DNA from 4 places in the Agrobacterium sp. 22-221-1 genome. Region 3 is predicted to be linked to each of the others. Evidence: predicted binding sites of a transcription regulator. Region 3 holds the regulator's gene; each other region holds the start of a gene.

Region 1 (3,207 bases), on a different contig from region 3:
CCTGCCGCCCAGGCCGCCAATGCCGATAATGACAACCTGCCGGGCAAATCCTGGAGCGGTATTTTCCGCGATTGTTACGCCATTGCCGCCCTGCGCCCGCGCTACTTCGCTTTCTTTCTGGCGTTGCTGCCGCAATTCGTGTCCACCTCCGGCAATGCAATTGAAACGCTTGCCATGGCGCAGGCCGCCATCCTGCTTCTGGCGCTGGTGATTCTGACCGCGCAGGCGCTGTTTGCCGGCCCAACTCTGGCGATGGTGCGCCGCATGTCGGGCGATAAAAAAATCCGGCCGAAATACCGCACCCACTTCATTTCCGGCCGCGCCGTCAGCGCCGGATACAGGCGCATCGCCGCCTGAAAAACCGCCCGAAAGCCGGGGAGAAACGTCCCGGCTTGCCGCTATCCTTACAATAGGTTAATGAAGGCTCGACGGGACACTGCCTGCTTCGCTCGACGCGGGGGTATCGAAAGACAGGCATAACGAAGGCGGCAACATGCGAAATTCGGGAAAATTCCGCGGAAGAAGTGCACTTCTTCTGTCTTCCACCGTGGGTCTGGCACTGGCATTGAGCGCATGCACCAGCGTCGAATATACCGCCAAGGAAGGGCCGAACGGCCCGAATATCGCAACAGTCAATCCCGCGACCACTCCTGCGCAGACATCGGCGCAGCCGGCAACGGCCGAAGCAGCAGCGGGCGCGACGCCGGCAGCAGCAACGGTGCAGACCGCCGAAACCGCAACCTCTTCCCAGCCTGCAGCACTTCCCGCCGCCGTCGCCGTCAAGGGCGGACGCGTGGCGCTGCCGCCGGCTTCTGAAATTGCTGCAGCCGCAGCCATCGCCGCCCAGATGCAGCCGCAGCAGAACGAAGTCGCCCAAGCGAGTGTGACGACATCTGCGCCGACGACGGCCACGGCGCTCGCACCGACAAGCGCCACTCCGGCGGCCGCAGCCATCGAAACGGCTGACGTGGCGGCCAAGCCGGCTGCCCACAATGCCGCCGCCGATCTGCCGCAGGTTGTTGCCGTCAAGGGCAGCTTCCCGCCCGCACCGCCGCCGCCCGGCTCGCCCTCCATCGGCACCGAGCTGACGGCCGAACGCAAAGTCATTCCGCTGCCGAAGCCGGACAGCACGGTTCTGGCCTATGCCGCCGGCCCGACCAACGCCGCGCTGGCCGCCATTCGTCAGAACGAATCGATGACGACGCCGCTCAATTCGGCCCCGGCCGGACGCGAAAAGCTGAGCGGCCTTATTACCAAATACGCCACCATGTATGATGTGCCGGAAGATCTGGTTCACCGCGTGGTGCGGCGCGAAAGCATGTATAATCCCGGCGCCTATAGCAGCGGCAATTTCGGCCTGATGCAGATCAGGCACGCCACGGCCCGCTCCATGGGCTTCGATGGCCCCGCCTCCGGCCTGTTCGATGCCGAAACCAACCTCAAATACGCCGTCAAATATCTGCGCGGCGCATGGGTTGTGGCGGGCAACGACCGCGACAACGCGGTCAGGCTTTACGCGCGCGGTTATTATTACGACGCCAAGCGCAAGGGCATGCTGCACGTTCTGCGCAAGTGATGGCCTCCGGCTCTGTTATGCGAATGCAACCGCGTGGTTTTTCTTAAGCCGCCGGGTGTTTTCATTTCGTCATCCTGATTGGGCGGCGCGGGCTGGTTTTCCACCGACACCCCTATTCCCCGCCTTTGCCCACAGCCCCTGTCATCAAATTGTAGTGTCACGGCTGTAGACGCCTCTCAATCGACTGAGAGGTGAACATATGACGAGTGCGGCACCCAAGACCGGCTTCAGCAAGAACACAAAACTGAAGTCCGCATTGCTCCAGCACAAGGCACTCTCCAAAAGCGGTCTGTCCGAGCGCTTCTTCGGCGTCCTCTTTTCCGGCCTCGTCTATCCGCAGATATGGGAAGACCCGGAAATCGACATGGAAGCGATGGAGCTTGGCGAAGGTCATCGCATCGTCACCATCGGCTCGGGCGGCTGCAACATGCTGGCCTATCTCTCCCGCAATCCGGCCAGCATCGATGTCGTGGACCTCAACCCGCACCACATCGCGCTGAACAAGCTCAAGCTCGCCGCCTTCCGCCATCTGCCCGCCCATCAGGACGTGGTGCGCCACTTCGGCCGCGCCAATACGCGCAGCAACAGCCACGGTTACGACCTCTTCATCGCCGAGCATCTCGACGCCACGACCAAGGCTTACTGGTCGAAGCGCACCCTTTCCGGCCGCCGCCGCATCTCTGTCTTCGACAGGAACATCTATCGCACCGGCCTGCTCGGCCGCTTCATCGGCGCCGGCCATCTCATGGCCCGGCTGCACGGCGTGAAGCTCACCGAAATGGCCAAGACCCGCACGCTGGACGAACAGCGCCAGTTTTTCGACAGCAAGGTGGCGCCGCTGTTCGACAAGCCGGTGGTGCGCTGGCTGACGAAGCGCAAAAGCTCGCTGTTCGGCCTCGGCATTCCGCCTCGGCAATATGACGAGCTGGCCAGCCTTTCCGCCAATGGCACGGTTGCATCCGTGCTGAAGGAGCGGCTGGAAAAGCTCGCCTGCAACTTCCCGCTCAGCGACAATTATTTCGCCTGGCAGGCCTTTGCGCGCCGTTATCCCGAGCCGCATGAGGGCGCGTTGCCCGCCTATCTCAAGCCGGAATATTACGAGACGATCCGCAACAACACCGCCCGCGTCGCCGTGCACCACGCCACCTATACCGAGCTTCTCTCCAGAAAGCCGGCAAGCGCCGTCGACCGTTATATCCTCCTCGATGCGCAGGACTGGATGACGGACACGCAGCTCAACGAATTGTGGTCGCAGATCAGCCGCACCGCCGCATCCGGCGCGCGCGTCATCTTCCGCACCGCGGCCGAAAAGAGCGTCATCGAAGGCCGCCTTTCGCCCGATATCCGCAACCAGTGGGTCTACCTCGAAGAGCGCTCCAATGAGCTCAACGCCATGGACCGCTCGGCCATCTACGGCGGTTTCCATATCTACCAGAGGGCTATGGCATGAAAACCATCGGCGAGAATGTGGGCCTTGCAGACAGCGCGCATGCGAGCCTGATGGACCGCATGTATCGCCACCAGCGGCATATCTACGATATCACCCGCAAATATTACCTTCTCGGCCGTGACCGGACCATTTCCGGCCTCGATGTGCCGAAGGGCGGCACGCTGTTGGAAGTCGGCTGCGG
Region 2 (3,207 bases), on a different contig from region 3:
GCAGAAACCCTGCATCGGGTTCAGCCGGGTGATCTTCGATCCCATCGTATGGACGATGCGCCAGCCGCCGAACAGCGTGCCGAGCGCCATGGCCGACTGGCAGGAAATCACCACCCAGAAGGGCACGTAGAAACTCTCGCCCAGATGTCCCTGGCTGAAGAGCAGCACGGCAATGATGCCCATGGTTTTCTGCGCGTCGTTGCCGCCATGTCCCAGCGAATAAAGCGAGGCGGAGATGAACTGCATCACGCGGAAGGTGCGGTCCACGGCAAAGGGCGTCTGCCGCACGAACAGCCAGGAGACGGTGAGCACCAGAAGCAGGGCGAGGAAGAAGCCGATGGCCGGCGACATGAAGATGGCGCCCACGGTTTTCAGCAGGCCCGACCAGACGATGGAATTGAAGCCCACCTTCGCAAATCCCGCACCCACGAGCCCGCCGATCAGCGCGTGCGACGAGCTGGAGGGAATGCCGAAAATCCAGGTGACGATGTTCCAGACGATGGCGCCGATCAGCGCCGCGAAGATCACCTGCGGCGACACGATGGCCGGATCGATGATGCCGGTGCCGAGCGTTTCTGCCACATGCAGGCCGAAGAACAGGAAGGCGATGAAGTTGAAGAAGGCCGCCCAGGCGACCGCATATTGCGGGCGCAGCACACGGGTGGAGACGATGGTGGCGATGGAATTGGCGGCATCGTGCAGACCGTTCAGAAAATCGAAGAACAGCGCGATGGCGATAAGGCCGATTAGCAGCGGCAGGGCAAGTGCGACATCCATCAGACGTTCTCGATAACGATGCCGCTGATCTCGTTGGCCACATCCTCGAAGCGGTCGACGACCTTTTCGAGTTCGCCGTAGATCTCGCTGCCGATCATATAGGCCATGGCATTGCCGCTTGCGCCGTGGCGGCGAAAGAGGTCCTTGAGACCCAAATCGTGAAGTTCGTCGGAGCGGCCTTCGACGCGGGTCACCTCTTCGGCGATGGATGACAGGCGATGCGCATTCGTGCCGACCTTGTTGAGAAGCGGAATGGCTTCCGCGATGAGGCCGGCTGCGCGCACGATCTCATGACCCATTTCCTTCATCAGCGGATCGAATTCCGTTTGCTCGAAAAGACGGATGGTCTTGACGGTCTTGTGCATCATGTCGATGGCGTCATCCATCGACTGGATGAGATCCTTGATGTCGCCGCGGTCGAAGGGGGTGATGAAGCTGCGCCTGACGGCGAGCAGCACCTCGCGGGTGATGTCGTCCGCCTGATGTTCAAGGGCGACGATGAGGTCGCAGTTCTTCTCGACGTCGATGCCGCTCAAAAGTTGGTCAAGGGCCTGGGCCGCTTTGATGACGGTTTCGGAATGTTTGCTGAACATGTCGAAGAAACGGTCCTCGCGCGGCATCAGCTTGCGAAAAATACTCATCATGCGAATTGGCCCTCAATGGCGCTTTACTAGTTGTGGGGGGTGATTGTCATAAAACTGTCATAAATGCACGCGGGGCATTGATGCAACCCGGAAAATCAGCACTATCAACGGATATGAAACCCACCAAGAAAAGCCGGAAAACCCGCCCGGCTCGTGCACTGACATTGCTCCAGCAGCTTGCTGCGGTTCCGGAAAAGCTCTTCACCGGCGCTTTCCGGCAGCAATATGCCGCGCTCTGCTTCCGTTATGCCGGCAATGGCGAGGATGTCGAAATCCTCCTTGTCACGTCCCGTACCAGCGGACGCTGGATCATTCCGCGCGGCTGGCCGATGAAACGCAAGAGGCCGCACGAGGCGGCGGCAATCGAGGCGTGGGAGGAGGCGGGCGTGCGCGGCCGGGTGAAAAAGAATGCGGTTGGCCGCTATACCTATCTCAAGATGCTCGACAATGGCGATGTCGTTCCCTGCATGGTCGATGTGTTCCAGATAGAGGTGACGGAGGCGGAAACCAGTTTCAAGGAACGCGGTGAACGCCTGCTGGAATGGGTGCGCCCGGATGAGGCGGCAAGGCGCGTTCGCGATATCGAACTGAAGTCGCTTCTTGTCGATTTTCGCCCGAAGGGCAAAAAGAAGCGTCAGGGCAGCGAGAGACCGTAACCGCACGCGTCCGGCATCGGCTCCTGTGGCCAAGACTGTAATGCCGCCGCAATGGGCGATCTCCAACCTTGCCTGATGATTGTCGTCAGGTGCCGTTGCATGAAACCATGTCGTTCCGCTCTCCGCTTTTTATTGCGTTATCTCCATCCCATCATCGTCCTTGCCGTGCTTCTGGCGGGGCCAGCCGCCATTCTCCTGCTGAGGTGACGGCAGCCCCATAGATGCAAAACCGGCCTTTTCAGGCCGGCTGCTTTTGGGAAGGTTCCGCCTGATGGTTCGAATGCCCCGTTTCATCGGGCGCTTTCGGTAACAGGCGGGCAAAACGCCTGACGATGCTGTCCACATAGGACAGGATGGTCGGCACCACGATCAGGGTCAGCAGCGTGGAACTGATGAGACCGCCAACCACCGCATGGGCCATCGGCGCACGCTGCGCGCCACCGCCGCCGACGGCGAGACCGAGCGGGATCATGCCGAAGATCATCGCAAGCGTCGTCATGATGATCGGGCGGAAGCGGATGACGCCGGCATTTTCCAGCGCCTCGTTCAGCGAAAGCCCACGCCGCCGCTCGCGATTGGCGAAATCGACCAGCAGGATGCCGTTTTTGGTCACGAGGCCCATCAGCATGATGAAGCCGATCAGCGAGAACATGTTGATCGTGCTGCCGGCCACCATCAGCCCGATGAGGACGCCGACAAGCGAAAGCGGCAGGGACGCCATGATGGCGAGCGGTTGCATGAAACTGCCGAATTGCGAGGCGAGCACGATGTAGATGAAGATGACGGCCATGGTAAGCGCCGTGACCATGTGGCCGATGGTCTCCTGCATGGTTTCGGCGTCACCGCCGAAGCGGATGCGATAACCGTTCGGCAGGTCAAGACTGGCGGTCAGGCCCTGCAACGTCTCCGTCACCTCGCCAAGCGTGCGGCCGGCGATATTGGCCGAAACCAGTATCTCGCGGCGATTGTCGATACGGCGGATTTCGGCGGGAGCCGGCATGATGCCGATATCGGCAACCTGATCGAGACGCACCATCAGCGGCGCGCCGTTCGCGGCTGTGCGGCCGGTTGCGATCATCAATTCACCGAGACCTGCCGCGTCAGACCGCCGCTCGACGGGCAGGCGGATG
Region 3 (3,207 bases):
CAGAAGCCGAACCCCTTCCCGAAGTCGATCTACGAAAACATTTCCTACGGTCCGCGCATCCACGGTCTCGGCCGCAACAAGGCGGATATGGACCAGATCGTCGAGCAGAGCCTGCAGAAGGCGGGTCTCTGGAACGAGGTTAAGGATCGTCTGCACGAATCCGGCACCGGTCTTTCCGGCGGTCAGCAGCAGCGTCTGTGCATCGCACGCGCGGTTGCCGTCAGCCCGGAAGTGATCCTGATGGACGAGCCCTGCTCGGCTCTCGACCCGATTGCGACCGCAAAGGTCGAAGAATTGATCCACGAGCTGCGCACCAATTACACCATCGTCATCGTCACGCACTCCATGCAGCAGGCGGCGCGTGTTTCCCAGCGCACGGCCATGTTCCATCTTGGTCATCTTGTCGAGGAAAACGAAACCGACAAGATGTTCACCAATCCGGACGACCAGCGCACGCAGGATTACATCATGGGCCGCTTCGGCTGATCCCGGCCGACGCTTTATCGAAACCGAACAAGACTGGTGCTTCTGCCGTGCCCGCTTCCGGGTACGCGCATGCAGGCCAAGCCGGAGGACTAGACCATGACACAGACAACGACCCATTCGCACATCGTTTCCGTTTATGACGATGAATTGAAGTTTCTGACTCGCCGCATCGCCGAAATGGGCGGTCTTGCGGAGCAGATGTGCGCCGACGCCGTGCGTGCGCTCGTCAATTCCGATGCCGCGCTTGCCCAGAAGGTCATTTCCGACGATGCGATCCTCGACCACGCCGAGCGCGAGATCGGCGACAAGGCCATCGTAACCATCGCCAAACGCCAGCCGATGGCGGCCGACCTTCGCGAGATCATCGGCACCCTGCGTATCGCCGCTGACCTTGAGCGCGTCGGCGACCTTGGCAAGAACACCGCCAAGCGCGTCATCGCGGTTGCCGGCACCGGCGTGCCGCGCAAGCTCGCCCGCGGCATCGAGCACCTGTCGGAACTGGCGCTGGTACAGCTCAAGGAAGTGCTGGACGTCTATTCCACGCGTTCCGCCGAGAAGGCCAATGCCATTCGCGAGCGCGACGAGGAAATCGACGCCATGTACACGTCGCTCTTCCGTGAGCTTTTGACCTACATGATGGAAGATCCGCGCAATATCACCACCTGCACGCATCTTCTGTTCTGCGCCAAGAACATCGAGCGTATCGGCGACCACGCCACCAATATCGCCGAGACGATCTATTACATGACCACCGGCAGCCAGCCGGAAGGCGAGCGTCCGAAGGACGACAGTTCCAACACCCTCGGTTCGGTGACCGAGTAACAGACAGGCAGCGGCTTGCGGAGTTAGTATATGGTGCCCAAGATTGCAGTTGTGGAAGACGAGGAAGCGCTGAGCGTCCTGCTTCGTTACAATCTCGAGGCTGAGGGATATGACGTCGACACGATACCCCGTGGAGACGAGGCAGAAATCAGGCTGCAGGAGCGTATTCCGGACCTTCTTATCCTGGATTGGATGCTTCCCGGCGTTTCCGGTATCGAACTGTGCCGTCGGCTCAGGATGCGGCCGGAAACCGAGCGCCTGCCCATCATCATGCTGACGGCGCGCGGCGAGGAAAGCGAAAGGGTTCGCGGTCTTGCCACCGGCGCCGACGATTATGTCGTCAAGCCGTTCTCGACGCCGGAACTCATGGCCCGCGTCAAGGCGATGCTGCGCCGGGCCCGCCCCGAGGTTCTGTCTTCGGTGCTGAAATGCGGGGATATCGAACTGGATCGCGAGACCCATCGCGTTCACCGCAAGAGCCGCGAAGTGCGCCTCGGCCCGACGGAATTCCGCCTGCTGGAATTCCTGATGACCTCTCCCGGCCGGGTGTTTTCCCGCTCACAATTGCTGGATGGCGTCTGGGGTCACGATATCTATGTGGATGAGCGCACCGTCGACGTGCATGTCGGACGCCTGCGCAAGGCGCTCAATTTTTCGCATATGCAGGATGTCATCCGCACCGTGCGCGGCGCCGGATATTCAATGGAAGCCTGAGAAAACCGAAACCGATGGTTTCACCTGGGATAAATTCCCCAAAAATCAGAAGGCCCGAGACCGGAACGGTGTCGGGCCTTTCGATTTTGAACCTTCCGCAAACGCGTATCCTTGTTCTTTTGAAGGTGACAGACGGTCTGCTGAAAGCCGGATTGCGCGGTGAAACCTGACAGGAGGAAGGGCGCGGCACGTCGCCGACAAATTCAGAACATTTGCCGCAAGGGCGCATCGCGGTTTTACATCCGGAGAATGCGCGAGAACAGGGATTGGGAGCGCCTCTTAGACAGCGTGCGCTCTATTCCGGAACCACCTTGCGTTTTGCCATAAAAAAACGGGCCCGAAGGCCCGTAGTTTTTGAGTGTCGAATGCGTGCCGCAACACTCAAGCCTTGCGACGCTCGCTTACCGGCTGGTAGGCAAGCTTTGCATGGAACTTGCAATAGGGCGAAGATTCCAGTGCTTCACAACCGCAGAAATGGAAATCATCCTTCAGCGGATCGCCGACCGGCCACTTGCAGGTGCGCTCCGTCAGTTCCGTCAGCGTCAGGCGGCGGGAAATCGGTGTAACGACATTTTTGGAGGGAACGTAATCGAGAACTTCGGCAGTCTCGATATCGATCTCCTCGTGCAGCGCCGTCGCCGCGCTCGAACGGTTCAAGGCGCGTGCAGGTGCTGCGCTGACGCGGGTCGCGAAATTCGTCGCGCGCGGGGCAGGGGCGGCGGTGCGCTTGGGCGCGGAACGCGCCGACGTAACCGGGCCGCCGGCCTTCACGCGTCCCGGCAGGTTGAGGCGATGGACCTTGCCGATGACGGCATTGCGGCTCACACCGCCCAGCTGTGCTGCTATCTGGCTGGCGCTAAGCCCCTCGGACCACAATTTCTTGAGTTTTTCGACCCGTTCGTCTGTCCAGTTCATGCCGCTTCTCCGCTTGTCGCGTATAATGTCGGCAGAATCCTTCTCCGCCTCGCGGGCGTGCCGCGAGCGTGGTTTCTGCCTGATTTTTGGTGACTAGTTCCGCCGCAATGCAGTCTAGTAATTAGCGATTAACCTAGTGCCACGCAGACTCCGTGGCAAGAGTCGTGGGAATCATCTCGAATCGATTTTCCGGTTTTCCCCAACTTGCTGGCGAGTTGAGTCTGAAAGGCAACACCTTGGGCCTCGTCTGCCGCCACCTACTAGGGCTTG
Region 4 (3,207 bases), on a different contig from region 3:
CGCGAAGTTCTGAAAATGATGAAGCCGGCCAGGATCGCCTTCTCGGCGCAGGGCGTGCGCGAAGGTTATCTCTATTCGCTGTTGACGGAAGAAGAGCGGGATTCCGATCCGCTGCTGGTTGCCGCCGATGAACTTGCCATTCTGCGCGCCCGCTCGCCGGAACATGCGCGCGAACTGGCGGACTGGAGCGGCCGCACCTTCCCGGTCTTCGGCGTTGACGAGACCGAAGAGGAGAGCCGTTACCGGCAGGCGGCCTGCCTTCTCGCCGATATCAGCTGGCGCGCCCATCCCGACTATCGCGGATTGCAGGCGCTCAACATCATCGCCCACTCTTCTTTCGTGGCGATCACCCATCCCGGCCGCGCCTATATTGCGCTCGCCAATTATTATCGCTTCGAAGGTCTGAACGACAACGGCACCACGCAGCCGCTCGCCGCCATGGCGGGCGACCGGTTGCAGGAGCTCGGTAAATTGCTCGGCGGCCTGCTGCGCGTCGTCTATCTCTTCTCGGCCTCGATGCCGGGTGTCGTCGACCACCTCAAATTCCGTAAATCCGGCAATCCCGATCTCGATCTGGAATTTGTCGTGCCGCATGATTATTGCGATTTCGCCGGCGAGCGGCTGGACGGGCGTTTGCAGCAACTGGCGAAGCTGACGGGCAAGCGGCTGGCGTTCGTGTTCGAATAACGAACGGCGATGTTTCCGTTTTGTGGCAGGAACGGTTCTTGCGTCCGCTAGGACCAGCGCTCGCAAAAGGCTTCTATGTCGCTCGACTGAAAGTCGGAAAGCCGCGCCATGATCGTTTCGAATGGCCAGTCCCACCATGCGATTGATGCAAGCTTTTCCGCGAGGGTCCGCGAAAATCGTTCGCGAATGATCTTTGCGGGAACGCCGCCGACGATGGTATAGGGCGGCACATCTTTGGTGACGACCGCGCCGGCGGCGAGCACTGCCCCGTCTCCAACCGTGACACCCGGCAAGACGATAACCCCGTGACCGATCCAGACATCGTGACCGATGACGGCGCGGTCCTCCCTGCGCCGGTCGAAAAAGGCGTCATCGCGCACGGCATCCGCAGAATAATATTCAGGGCAATAGCTGAAACGGTGCATGGATGGCCGGTCCATCGGATGGTTCGGAGCGCCTATCCTGACCTCTGCGGCGATGGCGCAGAATTTTCCAATCGTTGCATCGCCCACCATGCAACGGGGTCCAAGATAAGAGTAATTACCGAGTTCGGCATTGTGCAGGGAGGTGTCAGCCAGAATTTCGCAGCATTCGCCGATATTGGAATCTCTTATGCTCGCCGTCGCATGGATGACGGTCTCTGCGATTTTCGGGCGCTTGATCTGTGCGGTCGAATCCATTCCAGCCTCCGGATTTGCGCCTGCTTAACCGGCGATGATGAAGGTGCTGTGACGTGGAATGGCCATAGGAGTCAGGTCGGGCCGGGCCTCCTTTCTAGAACGCAGATCACGCGCGATACCGCGCGACGCAAAATCCTGTCTTCACTCGGAATGTATCACTTGCGGGGGACATCCGCCGCGGCAGGCGTTTTCTTCCAGTAGTGGTCGGATATGTTTTGCGCGTTCCGAATGATGTGGCCGGCGATTTCGGGGTCTCCGCCCTCGAAGGTTTTCGGGTCGGCCCCGCATAACATCAGGAAGAGCTGCTGATGGGCGACAGCGGCAAAATAGTCGTGGGGCGGTGGCTGCATGTCTGAATCGACGGCCCGGAATGCCTCAGTGACCTCTTTGCTGGCACGTTCGAGCGCTGCGTGAATGGTGGCCATCATCGCTGCTTCCGTGCGCTCCAATATGGCCTGTACCTGCCGTTCCGCCGGTGTCAGGACCGGGCAACTCTCACTCATCGAATATCTCTCCTGTCGGTGCAACCATTCCACCGGGCGATATTATCGCAAGGATTGTGTCCGCTTTGCGGGAAAGATTGACATCGTGGTCCTGAAACGCAACACCCTGGCTGGCCACCGTGCCGCGATGCGCGGATCCAAACGGCAATGGGCTGGCACTGCTTTGCAAATGGCTCAGCCGTGCCCGAGCGCCTTGCGGATGCAGGCGCTGAGATAGGCATATTGCAGCGGCGTTATCGTCGCCATGGCCTCCGTGCGGCTGGCAAGCCTGTCCTGATAGCCGACCGGAATATCGAACTGGCTGAAGGTGAAATCCCAGCGGGTGCCTTCGACGATATTGTAAAAATGGTCGGCGCCGCTGACAGCGGTTTTGGCGAGCTCACCGCCGAAAATATCCTGCACCACCAGCGCGGTGACGCTGCCTTGGCCCTTGGCGGGGTTTTCGCGCGACCAGAGGCCGCTCGTCTCGCCCGACCAGCTTTTCTTCAGGGCGTAATAAAGTCTTTCTGCATGGTCCTGCATGAAACGTCTTCTTTTCCGCAAGCATGTTTCGGTTAAAGTATTTCCAGCGAAAGTGCGCTCGGTTTTGCGTCCGGAAATGCGTAAAAACAAAGAGTTAGAGCAATGGAGGTGAACCGGTGCTCACCGGAATTGCTCTAGCTCTGGAAAACCGGAACGGAGCGCCATGCAGACATTTGTGTCTGCCGGGCGCTCCGTCCGGATCATTCGCGGCCGTCAAAGCAAGTGACAGCAGCCGTGGTCTTACTTCGCCTCGAGCAGGTCCTTGACGTCCAGCAGAACGAATTCGTTGTCGTCAGCCTTGTCCAGCGCACGGCCGGCCGAGAAGGGCAGGTTGTTGTCGTTGCCGACGACGATATGGGTGGCATCGACGCGGTCGACATTCTCGATGGTGACGAAAGGCATGTCGTAATAGCCGTTGCCGCCGCCCTGACGCTTCTTGTTATCCGGATCGGAAATCTTCATCAGGTCGATATAGCCGATCTTGCGGGCGGCCTTGCCGACATTGGCGTCGTTGAATTCGATCTTGTAGATGCGCTTCAGCTTCGCAGCACGGGCGAAGCAATCCGCAGCCGGAGCCTTGGGGTCGGCGCAGGCCTTGTCGGCCGTGCCGGCGCCGTTGTCGCGCTCGATGACGAGGGCGGTGGTGTCATCAAGCATGTTGAAGTCGCCGATTGCCTCGCCGCCTTCCGCCAGCGGATAAAGCCAGCTGCGGCCGGTCCACGCCTTCTTGGCGGTGTCGAGTTCGATGATGCGCAGCGCGGTCGCGCCGTCTTCGGTTTTTTCCACCTGGCCGTCGGCCATATAGAGCGGACCTT

Evidence for each region. The regulator PhoB, encoded in region 3, activates phosphate uptake and scavenging genes when phosphate is short. The targets are predictions, from matches to a motif close to TGTCATNNANCTGTCAT.
Region 1: a site for PhoB is predicted at 1,716-1,732, ahead of ACQZ5N_RS09340 (DUF3419 family protein). Genes of this name have one in related genera too.
Region 2: a site for PhoB is predicted at 1,466-1,482, ahead of ACQZ5N_RS11590 (DUF47 domain-containing protein). Genes of this name have one in related genera too.
Region 4: a site for PhoB is predicted at 1,405-1,421, ahead of ACQZ5N_RS00560 (DapH/DapD/GlmU-related protein). Genes of this name have one in related genera too.

The regions. Positions count from the first base shown of each region.
Region 1 covers NZ_JBNWCL010000005.1:60,880-64,086, reverse strand. Annotated here, with positions in the region: gene ACQZ5N_RS09350 (LysE family translocator) at 1-357, shown strand, start outside; gene ACQZ5N_RS09345 (transglycosylase SLT domain-containing protein) at 494-1,576, shown strand; gene ACQZ5N_RS09340 (DUF3419 family protein) at 1,776-3,026, shown strand; gene ACQZ5N_RS09335 (class I SAM-dependent methyltransferase) at 3,023-3,207, shown strand, end outside.
Region 2 covers NZ_JBNWCL010000006.1:171,367-174,573, reverse strand. Annotated here, with positions in the region: gene ACQZ5N_RS11595 (inorganic phosphate transporter) at 1-777, opposite strand, end outside; gene ACQZ5N_RS11590 (DUF47 domain-containing protein) at 777-1,421, opposite strand; gene ACQZ5N_RS11585 (NUDIX hydrolase) at 1,535-2,077, shown strand; gene ACQZ5N_RS11580 (efflux RND transporter permease subunit) at 2,316-3,207, opposite strand, start outside.
Region 3 covers NZ_JBNWCL010000026.1:37,728-40,934, forward strand. Annotated here, with positions in the region: gene pstB (phosphate ABC transporter ATP-binding protein PstB) at 1-486, shown strand, start outside; gene phoU (phosphate signaling complex protein PhoU) at 583-1,308, shown strand; gene phoB (phosphate regulon transcriptional regulator PhoB) at 1,339-2,022, shown strand; gene ACQZ5N_RS24825 (GcrA family cell cycle regulator) at 2,404-2,937, opposite strand.
Region 4 covers NZ_JBNWCL010000001.1:113,259-116,465, forward strand. Annotated here, with positions in the region: gene ppx (exopolyphosphatase) at 1-687, shown strand, start outside; gene ACQZ5N_RS00560 (DapH/DapD/GlmU-related protein) at 735-1,367, opposite strand; gene ACQZ5N_RS00565 (hypothetical protein) at 1,523-1,870, opposite strand; gene ACQZ5N_RS00570 (YunG family protein) at 2,045-2,392, opposite strand; gene ACQZ5N_RS00575 (esterase-like activity of phytase family protein) at 2,633-3,207, opposite strand, start outside.